One region of the Pseudomonas sp. TE12508 genome, then DNA from elsewhere that is predicted to be linked to it. Evidence: predicted binding sites of a transcription regulator. Region 1 holds the regulator's gene; each other region holds the start of a gene.
What was found. Region 1 encodes FliA, which starts transcription of late flagellar genes. Its sites were predicted from a motif close to CTAAAGTTTNNNNNNNNNNNGCCGNTAA; they were not measured.
Positions count from the first base shown of each region.

Region 2: a site for FliA is predicted at 2,394-2,421, ahead of ACZ9IM_RS23715 (methyl-accepting chemotaxis protein). Genes of this name have one in related genera too.
Region 3: a site for FliA is predicted at 2,309-2,336, ahead of motA (flagellar motor stator protein MotA). Genes of this name have one in related genera too.
Region 4: a site for FliA is predicted at 2,615-2,642, ahead of flgM (flagellar biosynthesis anti-sigma factor FlgM). Genes of this name have one in related genera too.

Region 1 is NZ_JBWCCN010000002.1:67,288-72,079, reverse strand. It holds gene ACZ9IM_RS02485 (chemotaxis protein CheA) at 1-23, opposite strand, end outside; gene ACZ9IM_RS02480 (protein phosphatase CheZ) at 78-866, opposite strand; gene ACZ9IM_RS02475 (chemotaxis response regulator CheY) at 897-1,268, opposite strand; gene fliA (RNA polymerase sigma factor FliA) at 1,437-2,177, opposite strand; gene fleN (flagellar synthesis regulator FleN) at 2,174-3,004, opposite strand; gene flhF (flagellar biosynthesis protein FlhF) at 3,121-4,449, opposite strand; gene flhA (flagellar biosynthesis protein FlhA) at 4,461-4,792, opposite strand, start outside.
Region 2 is NZ_JBWCCN010000018.1:119,341-124,132, forward strand. It holds gene ACZ9IM_RS23705 (NorM family multidrug efflux MATE transporter) at 1-1,265, opposite strand, end outside; gene ACZ9IM_RS23710 (LysR substrate-binding domain-containing protein) at 1,423-2,343, shown strand; gene ACZ9IM_RS23715 (methyl-accepting chemotaxis protein) at 2,529-4,505, shown strand; gene ACZ9IM_RS23720 (aldose 1-epimerase family protein) at 4,775-4,792, shown strand, end outside.
Region 3 is NZ_JBWCCN010000001.1:436,733-441,524, forward strand. It holds gene ACZ9IM_RS01845 (rhodanese-like domain-containing protein) at 1-457, opposite strand, end outside; gene ACZ9IM_RS01850 (HDOD domain-containing protein) at 717-2,249, opposite strand; gene motA (flagellar motor stator protein MotA) at 2,405-3,256, shown strand; gene motB (flagellar motor protein MotB) at 3,260-4,288, shown strand; gene ACZ9IM_RS01865 (hypothetical protein) at 4,699-4,792, shown strand, end outside.
Region 4 is NZ_JBWCCN010000023.1:8,534-13,325, reverse strand. It holds gene cheR (protein-glutamate O-methyltransferase CheR) at 1-687, opposite strand, end outside; gene ACZ9IM_RS26895 (chemotaxis protein CheV) at 734-1,666, opposite strand; gene flgA (flagellar basal body P-ring formation chaperone FlgA) at 1,748-2,509, shown strand; gene flgM (flagellar biosynthesis anti-sigma factor FlgM) at 2,679-3,005, shown strand; gene ACZ9IM_RS26880 (flagella synthesis protein FlgN) at 3,053-3,520, shown strand; gene ACZ9IM_RS26875 (flagellar brake protein) at 3,609-4,355, shown strand; gene ACZ9IM_RS26870 (MFS transporter) at 4,419-4,792, opposite strand, start outside.

The DNA.
Region 1 (4,792 bases):
TCTTCATCGGCGCCGAAGCTCATTAAGGGGGGTGCTCCTGAGGTCTAAAAACCTAAAAAACCTAAAATGCTAAAACTCTAGAATCCTAGGCTGGATAACAAATCGTCCACATCGTCCTGACCGGACACAACGTCTTCTCTTTTATCGGCATGAATCTGCGGACCTTCACCCTGAGAGAGATGTTTTTGCGGATCTTTTTCAGCCAGCATCGCTTCACGGTCATGTTCGATGCCCGCAAAGCGGTCGACCTGACTGGCCATGAGCACGAGCTTGAGCAGGTTGCTTTCAACTTCGGTGACCAACTGGGTCACGCGCTTGATCACCTGACCGGTGAGGTCCTGGTAATCCTGGGCCAGCAGAATGTCGTTGAGGTTGCTCGACACGACGCGGTTGTCTTCACTGCTGCGGGTCAGGAAACCGTCGACCCGCCGGGCCAGCTCGCGGAACTCTTCGGCCCCGACTTCGCGACGCATGAACCGTCCCCAATCCGTGCTCAGCGCCTGAGCTTCGTCGCTCAGGCTGTTGATCAGCGGCGTGGCGTTTTCCACCAGGTCCATGGTGCGGTTGGCCGCGGCCTCGGTCAGCTTGACCACATAACCCAGGCGCTCGGTGGCATCCGTGATCTGAGACACTTCCTCGGCTTGCGGCATGTGCGGGTCAATCTGGAAATTGACGATCGCGCTATGCAGCTCGCGGGTGAGCTTGCCCACTTCCTGATACAGGCCGCGGTCACGGGTCTGGTTGAGCTCATGGATCAGTTGCACAGCGTCGCCGAACCTGCCTTTTTCAAGGCTTTCGACCAGTTCGACCGCGTGTTTTTTCAGGGTCGACTCAAAATCGCCCTGTGAAGATTCGTTATGCTCCATAGCTCCCCCGTGACGGACTGGCTTTGCACATCAACCGATGCGTTCGAAGATCTTTTCAATCTTGTCTTTCAACGCTTGAGCCGTGAATGGCTTGACCACATAGCCGTTCACGCCCGCCTGAGCGGCTTCGATGATTTGCTCGCGCTTGGCTTCGGCCGTGACCATCAACACCGGCAGGTGTTTGAGTTTTTCATCGGCACGCACGTGGCGCAGCAGATCAATACCGGTCATGCCGGGCATGTTCCAGTCCGTTACCAGAAAGTCGATGCTCCCGCTGTTGAGGACCGGAATCGCGGTAATACCGTCATCCGCCTCGACCGTGTTGGTGAACCCAAGGTCACGCAACAGGTTTTTTATGATCCGCCGCATCGTTGAGAAGTCATCAACGATGAGGATTTTCATATTCTTGTCCAATTCGACCTCCAAGCAGTCTTAAAACGCGCGCAGCACCTGAACGCGCCGTTCAATCAATTCGGCGTAACACTCAACAGTTGTATGGATTACAACGGGCCGTGGCCGATGCAGCAAAATGCCGTACCCACCTCGTTCGCAGTGTCCCCACACTGCCTGTCAGCGCGCTCGCCACTCCCCCAAACGCCCCCGCAAACGGGCCGCGCACTGGCTGTGTAACTGGCTGACCCGCGATTCGCTGACCCCCAGGACCTCACCGATTTCCTTGAGATTCAACTCTTCGTCGTAGTACAGCGCCAACACCAGTCGCTCACGCTCCGGCAAATTGGCAATCGCGTCCGCCAGCGCTGCCTGGAAGCGTTCATCTTCCAGATCGCGCGACGGCTCGAGATGAGCACTGGCGCCATCCTCGTGCAGCCCTTCGTGTTCGCCGTCCTGCAACAGATCGTCGAAACTGAATAACCGGCTACCGAGGGTGTCGTTCAAAATCCCGTAATAATCGTCAAGACTCAATTGGAGTTCGGCCGCAACTTCGTGATCTTTAGCGTCACGGCCGGTTTTAGCTTCAATCGAGCGAATTGCGTCGCTGACCATGCGGGTATTGCGGTGAACCGAACGTGGCGCCCAGTCCCCCTTGCGCACTTCATCGAGCATCGCGCCGCGGATTCGAATGCCCGCGTACGTCTCGAAGCTCGCGCCTTTGCTGGCGTCGTATTTGGTTGATACTTCAAGCAGGCCGATCATCCCGGCCTGGATCAGGTCTTCGACCTGGACACTGGCCGGCAAACGCGCCAGCAAGTGATAGGCAATGCGTTTGACCAGTGGCGCGTAACGCTCGATCAGCTCGTACTGCGCGTCACGTGCCGACTTCTTGTAGAGGTTGTAACCACTGGCTGTCATAGGACGGGTCCTGCGGTCTGTTGCACGAGGCGCTCGACGAAAAACTCCAGGTGCCCGCGCGGGTTGGCCGGCAGTGGCCAGGTATCGACCTTCTGCGCAATGGCCTTGAACGCCAGGGCGCACTTGGAACGCGGGAAGGCTTCGTAGACAGCACGCTGCTTCTGCACGGCCTTGCGCACGCTTTCGTCGTAAGGCACGGCACCGACGTATTGTAAGGCGACGTCGAGGAAACGATCCGTGACCTTGGTCAACTTGGCGAACAGATTGCGGCCTTCCTGCGGGCTCTGCGCCATGTTGGCCAGGACGCGGAAGCGGTTCATGCCGTAGTCGCGATTCAGCAATTTGATCAGCGCGTAGGCGTCGGTAATCGAGGTCGGCTCATCGCACACCACCAGCAGCACTTCCTGGGCTGCGCGAACGAAACTGACTACCGAGTCACCAATACCCGCAGCGGTGTCGATCACCAATACGTCGAGGTTGTCGCCGATGTCGCTGAAGGCCTGGATCAGGCCGGCATGCTGGGCCGGGCTCAAATGAACCATGCTCTGGGTGCCGGACGCCGCCGGGACGATGCGGATGCCGCCGGGCCCTTGCAACAGTACGTCGCGCAGCTCACAGCGGCCTTCGATCACGTCGGCCAAGGTGCGTTTGGGTGTCAGTCCCAGCAGGACGTCGACGTTCGCCAGTCCCAGATCGGCATCCAGCAGCATGACGCGCCGGCCGAGCTCAGCTAGAGCCAGGGACAAGTTCACTGACACGTTAGTCTTCCCGACGCCACCTTTGCCGCCGGTCACCGCGATCACCTGTACGGGATGCATGCTGCCCATGTTATTTCTTTACCTTGTCTTACTTAGACGGAGGCCACATTACTGGCTGCGCGTTCATCAACGGAACAATGCATGGCAGACCATCGATGTAGGTACAAAAACTGTTCATTAGTACCTCAGCCAACCTGCTTGGTCGGACTGTGGTAAATATCAGCGAACATGTCAGCCATGGCTTCTTCGCTGGGTTCTTCCTGCATTTGCACGCTAACGGCGCGGCTGACCAACTGATGACGACGCGGCAGATGCAAATCATCCGGAATCCGCGGACCATCGGTCAGGTAAGCCACCGGCAACTCATGGCTGATAGCCAGGCTCAACACCTCGCCCAGACTTGCCGTTTCATCCAGTTTAGTCAGGATGCAGCCGGCGAGGCCGCAACGTTTGTAACTGTGATAAGCGGCAGTTAGAACCTGTTTCTGGCTGGTGGTTGCCAAGACCAGATAATTTTTTGATTTGATGCCACGTCCAGCCAGGCTTTCGAGCTGCATGCGCAATGCCGGGTCGCTGGCCTGAAGGCCGGCGGTATCGATCAGCACCACGCGTTTGCGCAGCAAAGGTTCCAGCGCCTGCACCAGCGATTGACCCGGGTCGACATGGGTGACCGACACGTTGAGGATGCGGCCCAGGGTCTTGAGCTGTTCCTGAGCGCCGATGCGATAGCTGTCCATGCTCACCAGCGCGATGTTTTGCGCGCCGTACTTGAGCACATAACGCGCTGCGAGCTTGGCCAGCGTGGTGGTCTTGCCCATGCCTGCCGGGCCAACCATGGCAATCACACCACCCTCTTCCAGTGGCTCGACTTCCGGCGTGGCGATCATCCGCGCCAGGTGCGCGAGCAACATGCGCCAGGCCTGACGGGGTTCTTCAATATCGGTGATCAGTGCCAGCAAATCGCGCGACAACGGGCCGGACAGACCGATGCGTTGCAGGCGACGCCAGAGGTTAGCCTGGGCCGGACGGCTGCCTTGCAGCTGATTCCAGGCCAGCGAGCCAAGTTGCACTTCCATCAGTTCACGCAAACTGTTGAGCTCGAAACGCATCGAATCGAAGGCTCGCGGGTCAACTCCGCCGGAGGCTGGCGCAGGGGCTGGTGCAGCACGACGAGGTTCAGCGTAAGTCGGTTCGATCAGTGGCTCGGCGGCGGTCAGCGGCAGGCCGGCGAACAATTGGCGATTGGTGCTGTTGTCGCTCTCGCCATCGCCACGCAGGCTCAATTCGGCCTGGGCGGTGACGATCCGCGACTGGGTCTTGCGCAGCTCGTCCTCGAGCTCCATGTTCGGAACACGCGGGGCCAGCGCCGACAATTTGTAATCCAGGGCAGCCGTCAGCTCGACACCGCCGGCGATCCGGCGATTGCCAATGATGGCGGCATCAGCGCCCAGCTCATCACGAACCAGTTTCATGGCCTGACGCATATCGGCGGCGAAAAAACGCTTAACTTGCATAAACCACTACCTCAGCCGTTGGGCCCTACTGTCGCAACGATGGTCACTTGCTTGTTGTCAGGGATTTCCTGGTAAGCCAACACATGCAAACCCGGGACTGCCAGTCGGCCGAATCGCGAGAGCATCGCGCGAACCGGACCGGCCACCAGCAGAATCACCGGTTGACCTTGCATTTCCTGACGCTGCGCCGCTTCGATCAACGAACGTTGCAGTTTCTCTGCCATGCTTGGCTCCAGCAGAACGCCCTCTTCCGAGCCTTGTCCTGCCTTCTGAAGACTATTGAGCAATATTTGTTCCAACCTTGGCTCCAAGGTGATCACAGGCAGCTGCGACTCAGTGCCTA
Region 2 (4,792 bases), on a different contig from region 1:
ACCCCCGTTGGCCCCCAATTCAAATGGAAGGCCATCCACCAGGCGGCCGGTGCGCCAATCAGCCAATAGCAACCCAAACCCACCAGGAACGTGGTCTTGGCATCCTTGAGCCCGCGGATGCAGCCCATGGCGATGGTTTGCGTGCCGTCAAACAGCTCGAACCATGCCGCCACCGCCAACAGGCTCACGGCCAGGTTGATGACTTCGCGGAACGCCGGGTCGTTGTGGTCCAGGAACAAGCCGATCAACTGATGCGGCAGCAGCCAGAAGACCATCGCAAAACCCAGCATTGCCGCCGCACCAAAGGCGATCCCGACCCGTCCGGCCAGCCGCGCATCAAGCAATTGCCCGGCGCCGTAATGTTGGCCGATGCGCATGGTGATCGCGTAGGAAAGCCCCGCCGGAATCATGAACGCCACCGAAACGATTTGCAGGGCGATCTGGTGCGCCGCCAGTTGCGTACTGCCCATGGTGCCCATGCACAGCGCGGCGAAGGCGAATAGACCGACTTCCACCGCATAGGTGCCGCCAATCGGCAGGCCCAGGCGCCACAGTTCCTTTAAGTACTGACGGTTGGGCCGCGACAGACCCTGGCGCAATGGATACGCGTCGTAGGCCGGATGCCGACGAATATGCAGCGCGAGCGCCAGCGCCATCAGGTTGGCAACGATCGCCGTGACCAGGCCGATGCCCACCAGACCCATTTTCGGCAGACCGAACATGCCGGTGATCAACGCATAGTTGAGCAGGAAGTTGGCCACGGTGCCGGCGAGGCTGATGACCATCACCGGTGTCGCCCGGCCGATGGCGCTGGTGAAACCACGCAGCGCCATGAAGCTCAGGTAGCCAGGCAGGGCGAACGGCAGGATCAACAGAAACTGGCCGGCAGCCTGGACGTTAGTTTCGGTCTGGCCGAACAGCAGCAACACCGGTTTGAGGTTCCACAGCAGCAAACCCGCCACCAGCGCCATCAACCAGGCCAGCCACAACCCGGCCTGGGTCAGCCGCGCCGCGCCGATGATGTCGCCGGCGCCCTGACGGATCGCCACCAGGGTGCCGACCGCCGCGATCACACCGATGCAGAAGATCGACACGAACGAATACGTCGCCGCGCCCAGGCCGCCGCCGGCCAACGCCTCGGGGCTCAGGCGCGCCATCATCAACGTGTCGGTGAGGACCATCAACATGTGCGCCAACTGCGAGGCAATCAACGGCCCCGCCAGCCGCAGAATGGCCCAGAGTTCACTACGCGCTGGATGCTGCATGGTCATCACGCTCGATTGTCAGAGAGAACAGGAAGCGTCGATTCTCGGCGCTCTGCGGGGTTTGCACAAAGGGATAAAAAGGATGGGTGGCATGATTAAAACTCATGCTGGGGAGTTTCTGATAAGTTGGTGCAATCGCGCTATAGGAGCTTTCCTGATGTCTCGTCGTCTTCCTCCCTTGTATGCCCTTCGAGCATTCGAAGCGGCGGCGCGGCATAGCTCGTTTACCCGCGCCGCCGAAGAACTGTCGATCACGCAAAGTGCGGTCAGTCGGCACATTCGTACGCTCGAAGAGCATTTCGCCTGTCGGCTGTTTCATCGCAGCGGGCGCAACCTGCAACTGACCGAATCGGCGCGGCTGATCCTGCCCGGCATTCGCGAAGGCTTCACCGCCCTCGAACGGGCTTGCAATACCTTGCGTGCCGAGGACGACATCCTGCGCATGAAAGCCCCGTCGACCCTGACCATGCGCTGGCTGTTGGCGCGGCTCAGTCGTTTTCGGCACCTGCGACCGGGGAACGAGGTGCAATTGACCAGCGCCTGGATGGACATCGATACGGTGGACTTCAACCATGAACCCTTCGACTGCGCCGTCATTCTCAGCAACGGGCATTTTCCCCCAGACTGGGAGGCGACTTTCCTGTTCCCCGAAGAGCTGATTCCGGTGGGCGCGCCGAATCTTCTGAAGGATCAACCATGGGACGTTGCGCGCCTGGCCAGTACCGAGTTGCTGCACCCGACGCCGGACCGCCGCGACTGGCGCAACTGGCTGGAGCGCATGGGCCTGACCGATCAAGTCTCGCTCAAGGGCGGGCAGGTCTTCGACACGCTGGAGCTGGGCATGATCGCCGCTGCCCGAGGTTACGGCGTGTCCATGGGCGATTTGCTGATGGTGGCGGAGGATGTCGCACAGGGACGTCTGAGTCTGCCGTGGCCGACGGCCGTTGCCAGTGGTGAGAATTATTACCTGGTCTGGCCGAAAACCCGCCCCGGCGGCGAACGTTTGCGCCGCCTCAGCGATTTCCTGCAAGGCGAGGTCCGGGCCATGGAATTACCGGATGTCGAACGCCTGGGCTGAATCGATGGAGCCGCCGCAATGGCGGCCTTGAGCCATATCCCCGTTAATTACTCAAGTATTCAGCTTTGCCGCCGAAAATCTGCTGATAGGACCTTCGTGCAGGTTCCATGTTTTTCCCACAATCAGAAATTTTGCCGAGTGTGCGATGGGATCAGAATGATCCGGCCACTGGGTCAGGAGCTGTCATGTCTCAACCTCGTGCTCGGATTGCCTCACAGCTGGGTCTTGCGCTTGCCGTGATTCTGGCGATTGTCATCAGTGGCAGTACCGTGTTCGCCCTGCGCTCGCTGGACACCGCGAACCTCGCCACCCGCGAAGAGCATCTGGCCAGTGAGGCCCGCTTGCTTGCCGATCAGTTGAGCACCTTTCACGGCACTTTGCGTGAAAGCACCCAGCGCCTGGCCGGCCTGTTCGAGAAGCGCTTCAGCGCCGGTTTGAGCGTGCACCCGGATGAGCCGGTGACCGTGGCGGGTGTGCAGACCCCGGGCCTGCACTTGGGCAGTGAAGTGTTGAACAACAACTTTGCGGAAGTCGACGAGTTCAAGCAGATGACCGCTGGTGTTGCGACCGTGTTCGTACGCAGCGGAGAAGAGTTCATTCGGGTCAGCACGAATGTCACCAAACAAGACGGCAGCCGTGCCATTGGCACTCTGCTCGACCACGCGAACCCGGCTTACGCCCGTTTGATGGCGGGGCAGAGTTATGTGGGGCGAGCGTTGCTGTTCGAACGCTTCTACATGTCGCAGTACACCCCCGTACGTGACAGCAGCGGTAAGGTCATTGCCGTGCTGTATGTAGGATTCGATTACACCGACGCGCAGAACGCACAGTTCTCCAACCTCAAACGCTTCCGCATCGGCCAGACCGGTTCCCTGGCGTTGCTGGATGAACAAGGTAAATGGCTGGTGCCGATTGCCGGGGTGCAAGCGCTGGATCAAGCGGTCCCGAGCATTGTCGGTCTGGCCAAGACACCGGGTAAAGGCGACTTCTGGAACGACAAGTCGCAAGACTTTTACAGTGTTGCCGTGCCATTCGACGGCGGGCCGTGGTCGGTGGTGGCGAGCATGCCGAAAACCGAAATCCGCGCGGTGACCTGGAGCGTCGGCATTCAATTGGCGATCGGCAGCCTGCTGGCGATGTTGCTGGCAGTCGGTTCGGCGGTCTGGTTGCTGCGCAGCAAACTGGCGCCACTGGGTGATCTGGTGCGTCAGGCCGAAGCCTTGGGCGCCGGTGATTTGAGTGTGCGCCTGAACGTGTCGAGCAATGACGAAATCGGCCAACTTGCCCGCGCCTTCAACCAGATGAGCCAGGCTCTGTCGACCATGGTCGAGCACATCCGTAAAGCCTCGGGAGAGGTCAACAGCCGTGCCCAGGCGTTGTCCGGTTTGTCCGGTGGCGCCTATGAAGGGATGGAGCAGCAGTCTGGCGAAATCACCAGCATGGCCGGCGCCGTAGAAGAATTCAGCGCCACCTCGTTGAACATCGCCGACAACATGGGCAACACCCAGCGACTGGCGCAGGAAAACGCACAGCAAACCCAGATCGGTCGTACGTCGATGGACGAAGCGTCCTCATCCCTGGAGCAAATCGCCGGTGCATTGAACAGCACCGCGACGGTGATCAATACCTTGGGCCAGCGCTCCCAGGAAATCGGCGGCATTGTCGGGGTGATTACCGCGATCGCCGAGCAAACCAATCTGCTGGCGCTCAACGCCGCCATCGAAGCCGCCCGCGCTGGTGAGCAGGGCCGCGGGTTTGCGGTGGTGGCCGATGAGGTGCGCAACCTGGCCTCGCGTACGCGCCAGGCCACTGATGAAATTTCCGGGATGATCCAAAGCATCCAGCAGGAAACCGGCAACGCCATCAGCACCATGGAGCAGGGCAACGTGCTGATGCAGGAAGGCCTGTCGCGCAACGCCAACGTCGCTTCGGCACTGGCGCGGATCGATGAACAAAGCCGCTCGGCCGGTCAGCAATTCGCCGCCATCACTACCGCGACCCAGGAACAAAGCAGCACCGCGACCTTGCTCAGCAGCAATCTGCAAAGCATCGCTTTGGCGAACAGTGAACAGCGCGAAGTGGTGTCGAACCTGGCTGTGACTGCCAAAGAGCTGGAGAAGCTGGCGGCGGACTTGCGGCATGAGGTTGACCGGTTTCGTTGAGTCGCCTCTGAAATCCCTTCGCGAGCAAGCCCGCTCCCACTGTAGATCTGCGGTGAACACACTATGTGTGAACACCCGAGATCAAATGTGGGAGCGGGCTTGCTCGCGAAGGGATCGACCCCCAATTCAAGGATTTGTCCCAAATCTGCGGATCAATTCCTCTCTAGTCGTCTTCCTTGGCATTTAGCACCAGTGTCTCGATTTTTATGCTTGCTGAAACGTTTCTTCAAGTCTATAAAATTGGCACAACTCCAAGAAAGGCTGCTGCCATGACCCCGCTCAAACTC
Region 3 (4,792 bases), on a different contig from region 1:
ATTCGCGGGTGGCGATGGGTTCATCGTGCAGGGTCAGGGCGACCGGGCCGCCGACCGCCGGCGGGATCTGGATCGACATGGGCAAGCCTTCTGCCAGCCAGGCCGGCAGGCCGCCATCGATATAGTGATACTTGCTGTGGCCGATGACATCCAGCAGCCAGATAAAGCGCCCGGCCCAACCGCCGCCTTCGTCGTCATAGACGACATAGACCGCATCAGGGTTGTGTCCCAGTTCGCCGAACAATGCTTCAAGCGCGGCTTGGGTCGGCAGCAGGCCTGGCGCAGGCGCCTGACCCAGTTGAGTGCGTTTTGGATCGACAAAGCGTGCCCCGGGGATATGCCCTGCGGCATAGCGGGCGCTGCTGGTCAGGTCCACCAGAATCAGTTCGCGGGAGTCGAGACGCGGGAGCAGGTCGCTCGGCTCGATCACCAGCGCCAAGCCAGAGAAGTCAGACATGTGAGGTCTCCAGAGCACAAAGGGGAGGATTGTAGCGCAGCGTCATGAGGGCCTGTTATCAGTTATTTCGGCACAGGAAACAACTGAATCTGTGGCGAGGGGGCTTGCCCCCGTTCGGCTGCGAAGCAGTCGCAAATCCGCTGTATGCGGTGTGCCTGGCAGAACGAGGTTGCAGGTTTTAGGACTGCTTCGCAGTCCAACGGGGGCTAGCCCCCTCGCCACAGGTCTTGATCTTCACTTATCTAACTGGCATCAGCCCCTAGCGCTGGCTAAAACTGTGCAGGGCTTTTTCGATGCATTGCGCGGTTTTGCCGAACGCCTGCACGGTGATTTCCGAGAACGGCCCGCCGCCCTGATCCGCCACCACGATCATGATCACCCGACCATTGTTGACCAGGGAGCGCAGCAGCAGGTGTTCACCGCTGAACTGCGAACGCAGGCTGGCCGGCAACAGGGCCGAGAATTGGGCGTTGTTGGCCGGCGTCAGGCGCACCTGAGCCTGTTGTGCGAGCAACCGCTGCAGCACAGTGCTTTGGCTGACCGCCAGGTTCAGGCCGGCCACTTCTTTGGGCAGCCCGGCAATCTGGTGCACGCGCAGACTGGCGTGTGTGCGATCGGCCATCAGGATCATCACTCGCCGCATGCCACACGCCACCAAGGCATCTCGGGCCGATGTGGTCAAGTGCATGGCATTGGTAAACCGGCTCGGCTCCACCAGCAATTCGGCGCATTGTTTACGCCACTTCGCCAGGTCTTCGGCGGTGGGCGCCAGGGCCGGCAGCAAGCCGGCGTGAACGCGGTTCATGCCCGCCGGCCAGATCAATGCTTCGGCCGGGTGCCAGAGGTCCGGCATGGCGTGTTGGCGCGCACTGTTAGCGGCCTGTTGGTGCAATTGTTGTTGCACCTCATCCATCGGCATCTGCAGATAAAGGCTGGTCAGGTACTGCCAGCGTTCACAGTGAGGACTGTCCCAGGCCTGTTGTGCCGACAACGCCAGACCATTGGCCAGCAGCACGGTGTTGGCGGGCTGATTAAGCCAGCGCCGCAACGTCGGGTCGTCATCAAGACGATTCTGCTGGCGTAGCGGGTGATCATCGTCCCGTGCGATGCGCAGGACTTTCACCAGTTCGCGTTGTTCGCTGCGCAGCAGCCGATAACCCTGCTGGACCCAGATCGGCAAACGCCAGATATCCACCAGCGCCAGACAGATTTCCAGCAGACGCACGCCGAACAATTGCTTTTCGACTTTGCGCGCCGACTCGCCTTTATGGATGACCCGCAGTTCCCATTCTTCAAGCATCTGCGGATGGGTCAACGCCATGGGCCACAGTGGCGAAAGAAACAGCAGGCTGCCCCAGTGGATGTCCTGCCACAACCGCGCCAGGCGACTGGCAAAAAAACCATTGGCCTGTTGAGTGGCGTGCTGACTGATCAGCTGAAGCTGGCGCAGGGCAACGGGGATCTGCGATTGGGGTTCGGCGGGCAAGCGCTCGAGCAATTCTTCGGTGCGTTTCAAACCGAGGCGATTAATTGCCACTTCAAGATTTTCAGCAGGCGTGGCCATGCTGCCATGAGTGTGGCGATTGGCTTCACGAATCACACTCAAGGCCAGGGCCGGGCTGTCCTGCATCATTTCGGCAATGTCGCGCAGCGAGCTGCGGCTATCGCGGATGGCTTTGCAGACGCGGTCGTGACTGGCTTGCGGAACCGGCAGGCGCACACCATCGAGCAGCTTGACCCAGCCTTCGAGCGTGGTCGGTTTTGGCGTGGGGACGTTCGTTTCGTTAGCCATGTCTGGACGCTGCTTTACCTATCCCTGCGTGGGCCAAATTGGCTTTTCGCCTTAACTGGCTATAGTCTGGCGCAGTTTTGCCGATAAGGAGAAGAAGAGATTTTTTAACTTCCGAATATGACCTTGAACCCGACTCAGTAAGTGCTCTCCTACCTATGGCTAAAATTATCGGCATCATCGTCGTATTCGCGAGCGTGCTCGGCGGATACGTGCTTTCCCACGGCAAGATTGCCGCCCTCATTCAGCCTTTCGAGGTGATGATTATCGGTGGCGCGGCCCTTGGTGCATTCCTGCAGGCCAACCCCGGTCATATGACGATGCACGTGCTCAAGAAGTCTTTGGGCATGTTCAGTTCGCGTTTCAACCACACCTTCTACCTTGAAGTGTTGGGGCTGATTTACGAGATTCTTAACAAGAGCCGTCGCGAAGGCATGATGGCAATCGAAGGCGACATCGAAGATGCCGCCGCGAGCCCGATCTTCGCCAAGTACCCGGCAGTCCTGAAAGATGACCGCATGACTGCGTACATCTGCGATTACCTGCGCATCATGTCCTCCGGCAACATGGCTCCCCATGAGCTTGAAGGCTTGTTCGACATGGAACTGACCAGCCTCAAGGAAGACTTGGATCACCCCTCCCACGCAGTCAACGGCATCGCCGATGCCATGCCGGGTTTCGGTATCGTTGCGGCGGTATTGGGTATCGTGGTGACGATGGCTTCGCTGGGTGAAAGCGACCAGAAAATGATTGGCTTGCACGTAGGTGCGGCTCTGGTAGGTACCTTCTTCGGTATTCTCGCGGCCTATGGTTTCTTTGGCCCGCTGGCCCACGCTCTGGGCCACGATGCCAAGGAAGAACTGAACGTCTACGAAGCCATCAAGGCCTCGCTGGTGGCTTCGGCTTCCGGCATGCCGCCATCGCTGGCAGTGGAATTCGGTCGCAAGGTTCTGTACCCGGCGCACCGTCCTAGCTTCGCTGAGCTGGAACAAGCGGTTCGCGGTCGCTAAGTCATGGAAAATAACCAGCCGATAATCATCAAACGCGTCAAAAAGTACGCGGGCGGGCATCACGGGGGCTCCTGGAAAATTGCCTTCGCGGACTTCGCGACGGCGATGATGGCGTTCTTCCTGGTGTTGTGGCTGTTGTCCACGGCAACGCCGGAACAGAAGATCGCCATCGCCGGTTACTTCAAGGACCCGGTCGGTTTCAGCGAAAGCGGCACGCCATACATCATCGATCTGGGCGGCTCGCCGACCCTGGCACCGGAGAACACCCTCAACCCCGAGGTGAAATCCCAGCCTCAGCCGGACAAGGTGACTATCGACTCCGAACAGGTCGAAGGCATGGCCGAGCAGGTTGAGAAAGAGCGCCTGGAATTGCTGCTGCAAGAGTTGCAGAACAAGGTCGAAGAAAACCCGCAGTTGCAGAAGTTCAAGGATCAGATCCTCTTCGAGATTACCCAGGACGGTTTGCGCATCCAGATTGTGGACGCCGAAAACCGCCCGATGTTCGACTCCGGCAGTGCGCGTCTGAAGCCGTATTTCGAAGACATCCTGCTGGCCATGGCCGACACCATCAAAGCGGTGCCGAACAAGATCAGCATCAGCGGCCACACCGATGCCAAGCCATACTCGGGCACCGGCGACTTCGGCAACTGGGAACTCTCGGCCAACCGTGCGAACGCGGCTCGCCGTGCATTGATCGCCGGCAGCTATCCGGACGCTCAGGTAGCGCGAGTCGTGGGTTATGCCTCGTCGGCGCTGTTCGACCGGGAAAACCCGTTCAACCCGGTCAACCGCCGCATCGATATTGTTGTGCTGACCAAAAAAGCCCAGCGTGCCATCGAAGGTTCGCAAGGTGCCGAACCTGCGCCAGTGCCAACGCAAGGGCAGGGTGGCCTGGGCGAAGTGCCCGCGCCGCCAGCCGATCCGAACGCATTGCCGGCGGATAAGGAGCCGCTGCCGGCTCATGAGCTTCGCGAGCGTTTGAATCTGTTCGACAACCCGGCGCCGAAACCGGGTGAGTCGCCCAAGCAGTGACCCATAAAAAAGCCGCGAATGATCGCGGCTTTTTTGTCTCTACTCACCGGGCACGGGACTGACACTGCCAGCAGCAAAAATAAAGAACATGGCTTTCTTCCGAGATTGGCGTAGGACCGTTCTGAGGCGTATTGGCCGGGTTTTACTTCCCTAGGTTGCTCGCCTATAGTTCGCCCGTCGCCGACGTTTCGGTGATCGACTTTAGCCGGTCGTAACAGATGATGCACAAGCGCCCGTATAATCGTGGCGCTTTTTGCTGCCTGGCATCTGCATGTCTATGGTGGCTGTGCGTGGGACACCTTCGGGTGTGCCGGGTTCATCTGTCCGGTCGGCTAACCCGCGTACAGCTACCACCCAATTCGTTTAGCCGCGAAAGGGTGGGAGTTTCACTTATCAGATGAGATATAAACATGACCCAGTACCACCCTCTGCAAGGCAATTTCAGCGTCGGCCCGACGCTGTACATAGATACCGAAGCCAAAGTATCGGATCTCCTCGAAACCG
Region 4 (4,792 bases), on a different contig from region 1:
CTTCACCTCGGCGGAGAAGTAGATCAGCACGTTGCGGCAGAACACGATGTCAAACTTGCCCAGGCTCGCATAGCTGTCCAGCAGGTTGAACGAGCGAAATTCCACCCGACTCTTGATCGGCGCCTTGATCGCCCAACGTCCCGGCCCTTTCGGGTCGAAGTAACGCTGAAGGCGCTCGGGCGACAGACCGCGGCCGATGGCCAGGCTGTCGTACTCGCCGGTCTTGCAGTTGGTCAGCATGGTGCCGGACAGGTCAGTGGCAACGATCTGCACGCCCATCTTCAACTGGCCCATGTTGACCCGTTCGAACTCATCGATGGACATCGACAGAGAATACGGTTCCTGACCCGACGAACACGCCGCCGACCAGATCCGCAGGCGCTGGCCGGGGCTTGCCTTGATCGCTGCAGGCAAGACCTTGTTCTTCAAGACTTCAAACGGATAGGTGTCACGAAACCACAAGGTTTCGTTGGTGGTCATGGCATCCACCACCATCTCGCGCAAACCACTGCGCGGCTGAGTCTGGATGCGCTGAACCAGCTCACCCAGAGATTTGATGCCCTGCTGTTCCATCAGTTTGTTGAGACGGCTCGAGACCAGGTATTGCTTGTTTTCACCGAGCAAAATGCCACAGGCTTTTTCCAGGAATACCCGGAACTGTTCAAAATCCAAATTACCCGTAGACAAAGATGCCGCCTCTTAAATCGTGTTGACCGCCAGGGACAGAAGGCCCCTAGCTGTTATCTGCTGCTTTGATCCGGTCGACTACCCGGGATGCCAGGTCATCAGGACGGAATTTGGCCAGAAAGTCATCGGCACCGACCTTCTTGACCATCGCCTGATTGAACACACCCGACAACGAAGTGTGCAGGATGATATGCAGCTTTTGCATGCGCGGATCACTGCGGATTTCGGCCGTCAGGGTGTACCCGTCCATCTCCGGCATCTCGATGTCGGAGATCATCATCAGGAACTCTTCTTCCGGCTTCTTGCCCTCATCGACCAGCTTGCGCAGGTAATCCAGCGCTTGCCGACCGTCGTTCAACGCCACCACTTCGACGCCGACGGTTTGCAGGCAACGGGTCACCTGCTTACGCGCCACCGATGAGTCGTCGACCGTTAGCACGCGCAAGGACAACGCCTTGTGCTGAGTATCGACATCCACCACGCCCACCGAAATCGCTTCCGGTGTCGGTGACACTTCCGCCAGCACCTTCTCGACGTCGATGATTTCGACTAACTGATTGTCGACCCGAGTCACCGCCGTCAAGTAATGATCGCGCCCGGTGCCCTTGGGTGGCGGATGAATCTCCTCCCAGTTCATGTTGACGATGCGCTCTACTGATCGAACCAGGAAACCCTGAGTCTTGGTGTTGTACTCCGTGATGATCACGAAGGGATTGCTTTGATCTTTCAGCGCTCCGGAACCGGTCGCCATCGCCAGATCCAGAATCGGAATGGTCGCCCCCCGAATATTCGCCACACCGCACACGACAGGACTGGACTTGGGCATCAGGGTCAGTTTGGGGCATTGCAGCACCTCACGAACCTTGAACACGTTGATCCCATACAGCTGCTGGCCGTCGAGACGGAACAACAACAGCTCAAGGCGATTCTGCCCCACCAGTTGCGTGCGCTGGTTCACCGAATCCATTACACCAGCCATGCCCAGACTCCTACACCAACGCTAAGTGTGTTGCGACGCACATTCTTCACTAAACGGCACGGCGCTTGCTTTTTAACTCTTATGAACACAGAACCGACATTTTTCCGACACCTGACATCAGCCTGCCGCAGATTGCTCTGCGCGATGTCGGCCGTTTGCCTGTTCAACGCTGGCAGCCCTGCCCTTGCTGACGCGGTTACCTTGCCTGACATGCTTATCGGCGTCACTCAGGGCTTTCTTGAATTCACCGTAGAAGACTATCTGGCCACCAGTCAAACGCAAGGACGCTACGAAATCGAGGTCAACCAGCTCGATCCGCGCCTGCGCATGCCTATGTGCGACAAGGAATTGACAGCCACCCTCGAGAGCCCCGCGAGGCCTCTGGGCCGGGTTACGGTCAAGGTTCGCTGCGACGGCACCTCCCCCTGGACAGTCTTCGTACCCGCTCAAGTACGGCTGTTTCGCGACATCGTGACCACCACCCGTCCGCTCAAGCGCACAGGGATTATCGAGCCTCAGGACGTGACCCTGCGAGAGCGCGATATCAGCCTGATAAATCAGGGTTTTCTGACTTCCGTCGATCAAGCGATCGGACAAAAACTGACCCGACCAATGGTCGCTGATCAGGTGATTACCTTGGTGCATCTCGAACAGGCGGAAGTCATTCGCAAGGGCGATCAGGTGGTGATTACCGCCCGCAGTGGTACGCTCAGTGTACGTATGCCGGGTGAAGCGCTGTCCAATGGCGGCATGAGCGAACAGATTCGCGTGAAAAACCTTAACTCCCAGCGGGTTATCAAGGCGCAAGTCACCGCGCCCGGGCAGGTGGAAGTTTCTATGTGAGCGGCCACGTAGTTTGTGAAGAGATGGCGCGCCACTGGGCTGTTGCCTAAACTGTGCCGCATGCAGGACACACGCTGGCGCATGCACGCTCATTGATAAATGGGCCTAAAGTTTTCACAAGAAGAGCCGAAAACATGGCAAGCGTCCAAATACCCAGAGGTTTTTTGTCATGGTCATCGATTTCAGTCGTTTAAACAGCTCCTCGTCACTTACGGGCAGTACACGTACCAGCGCCGCGAAGGAAACCGCCGAAGCCGGCCAATCCGCACCGCTGAATACCCCGGCCGAACAGGCCAGTACCACCAAAAGCGGGGAGTCGGTACACCTCAGCAATGAGGCTCAACAGTTGCAGAAGGTCACTGACAAGCTGCGCGATCAGCCTGCCGTCGACAACGCCCGCGTGGCCGAGTTGAAAGCAGCGATTGCCGATGGCAGCTATAAAGTCGACAGCAACCGTGTAGCCAGCAAACTGCTCAACTTCGAAGCCCAGCGCTAGGCCACGGCCGCGCCAGGCTTTTGGACGCTTAAAACCCAAGGCCAGCCATGCACGACACTAATTTACTGCAACTGATCATCGACGACTTTGCCCCGGCGCAACACTTGCTGGAGCTGCTGCAAACCGAGTCCCTCGCGCTGCACGGTCGCGACATGCCACTGCTCGAAGAGATTCTGGCGCAGAAACAGGCATTGATCATTTTGCTTGAGCAGCATGGCCGCAAGCGCAGTGAAATCCTCGCCAGCCTCAACCTGCCGACCAATCGCCAAGGCCTGGAGCAACTTGCCAGCCATTCGAGCATTGGCGATCAGTTGCTGGCACAGAGCGACGTGCTGACCGACCTCCTGGCCCAGTGCCAGGCCGCCAACGTTAACAATGGCCAGTCGATTCTGGTGCAGCAGGCCGCCACGGCCAACCAGCTGAAAATCCTCACCGGCGGCGAGCCGCCAGCGCTCTATGATGCCCGCGGTTCAACCTCCAGGCTCGCAAAGCCACGCCCGCTCAGTCAGGCTTGAGCCTTTCAATGAGCACGCTCTATCAAGACGCGAAACATGCTGGCAGAATGCTAGCCAGTAGTCATATTTGTCTGGAGATTGATGCCCCGTGTTCAATGCCTTAAACGCGGAAGATGCTCCGCAGCCACCCAAGGTGCTCACTACGCCCCTGGAAATCTCCGGCAATCTGCGTCAGCTGCAAGACAGCCATGACCCGCTGATCATCACGTTCCATGAGCGCAGCCAGCGCTTCCAGAGTTATCTGGTGGACATCGACCGTGACAGCAACATGATCGCCCTGGACGAAATGATTCCGCGCGATGGCGAACGTTTTCTGCTGGCCGGCGAACCGTTCAAGGTCGAAGGCTTCCACGACGGCGTACGCATCGCCTGGGAAAGCAATGGCCCGCTGACCATCGACGACTCCGGCGATGGCCGCTGCTACCGTGGCGCGCTGCCCGATGAGGTGGTTTATCACCAGCGCCGCAATGCTTTCCGCGCCGCGTTGAAGCTGGCGCAGCTGGTCAACGTCGATCTGGGTGGCGACAAACTCAAATCGGCCATCAGCGGCAAACTGCTGGACATCTCCGCCACCGGCTGCAAATTGCGCTTCGAGGGCGACATCACCGCCAGCCTGCAACTGGGCCAGGTCTACGACCGCTTCGTCGCTGCCCTGCCCTTCGGCAGCATGACGGCACCGGTCGAACTGCGTTACCTGCACTTCGAAGAAAAGATCAACACCACCTTCGCCGGCGTGCGTTTTCACAACATGAGCGGCCTGGTGCAGCGCCAGGTCGAGCGGTTCGTCTATCAGCTTCAGCGCGAAGCACGGCGTTTCGATAAAGACGACTTCTGATACGCCACGCCCATAAAAAACGGGCAGTCCCTTGCGGTGACTGCCCGTTTTTTTATGCCTTGATCAAGGCCTTGCTTCGGTAAAGCTTTGCTCGCGACCTGTGTCAGGGTCTTCGGGCTCCGAATCCGTTTCAGGCGCTGATTCGGGTTCTGCATCCGGATTGAAATCAGCCTCCGGGTTGACAGGGTTCTGCATCTGATCCTGCACTACCTGTTCATCGACTCGCGGGTCCAGGCAAGCGACCAATGGCGAGCTCGACATACTGTCCGGCATGGCTACGTGATGCAGCGGAGCATCGTCCACCTGATGCAGGTTGGTGACCGCTTTGGGGCGAATTCGCCACACCAGCACCAGCGCAAAGAAGCTGAAGAAGGCATAGAGCATCTGACTGCCGAACAGCTTCATCAACACCCCGGCTACCAACGGTCCGATACTCG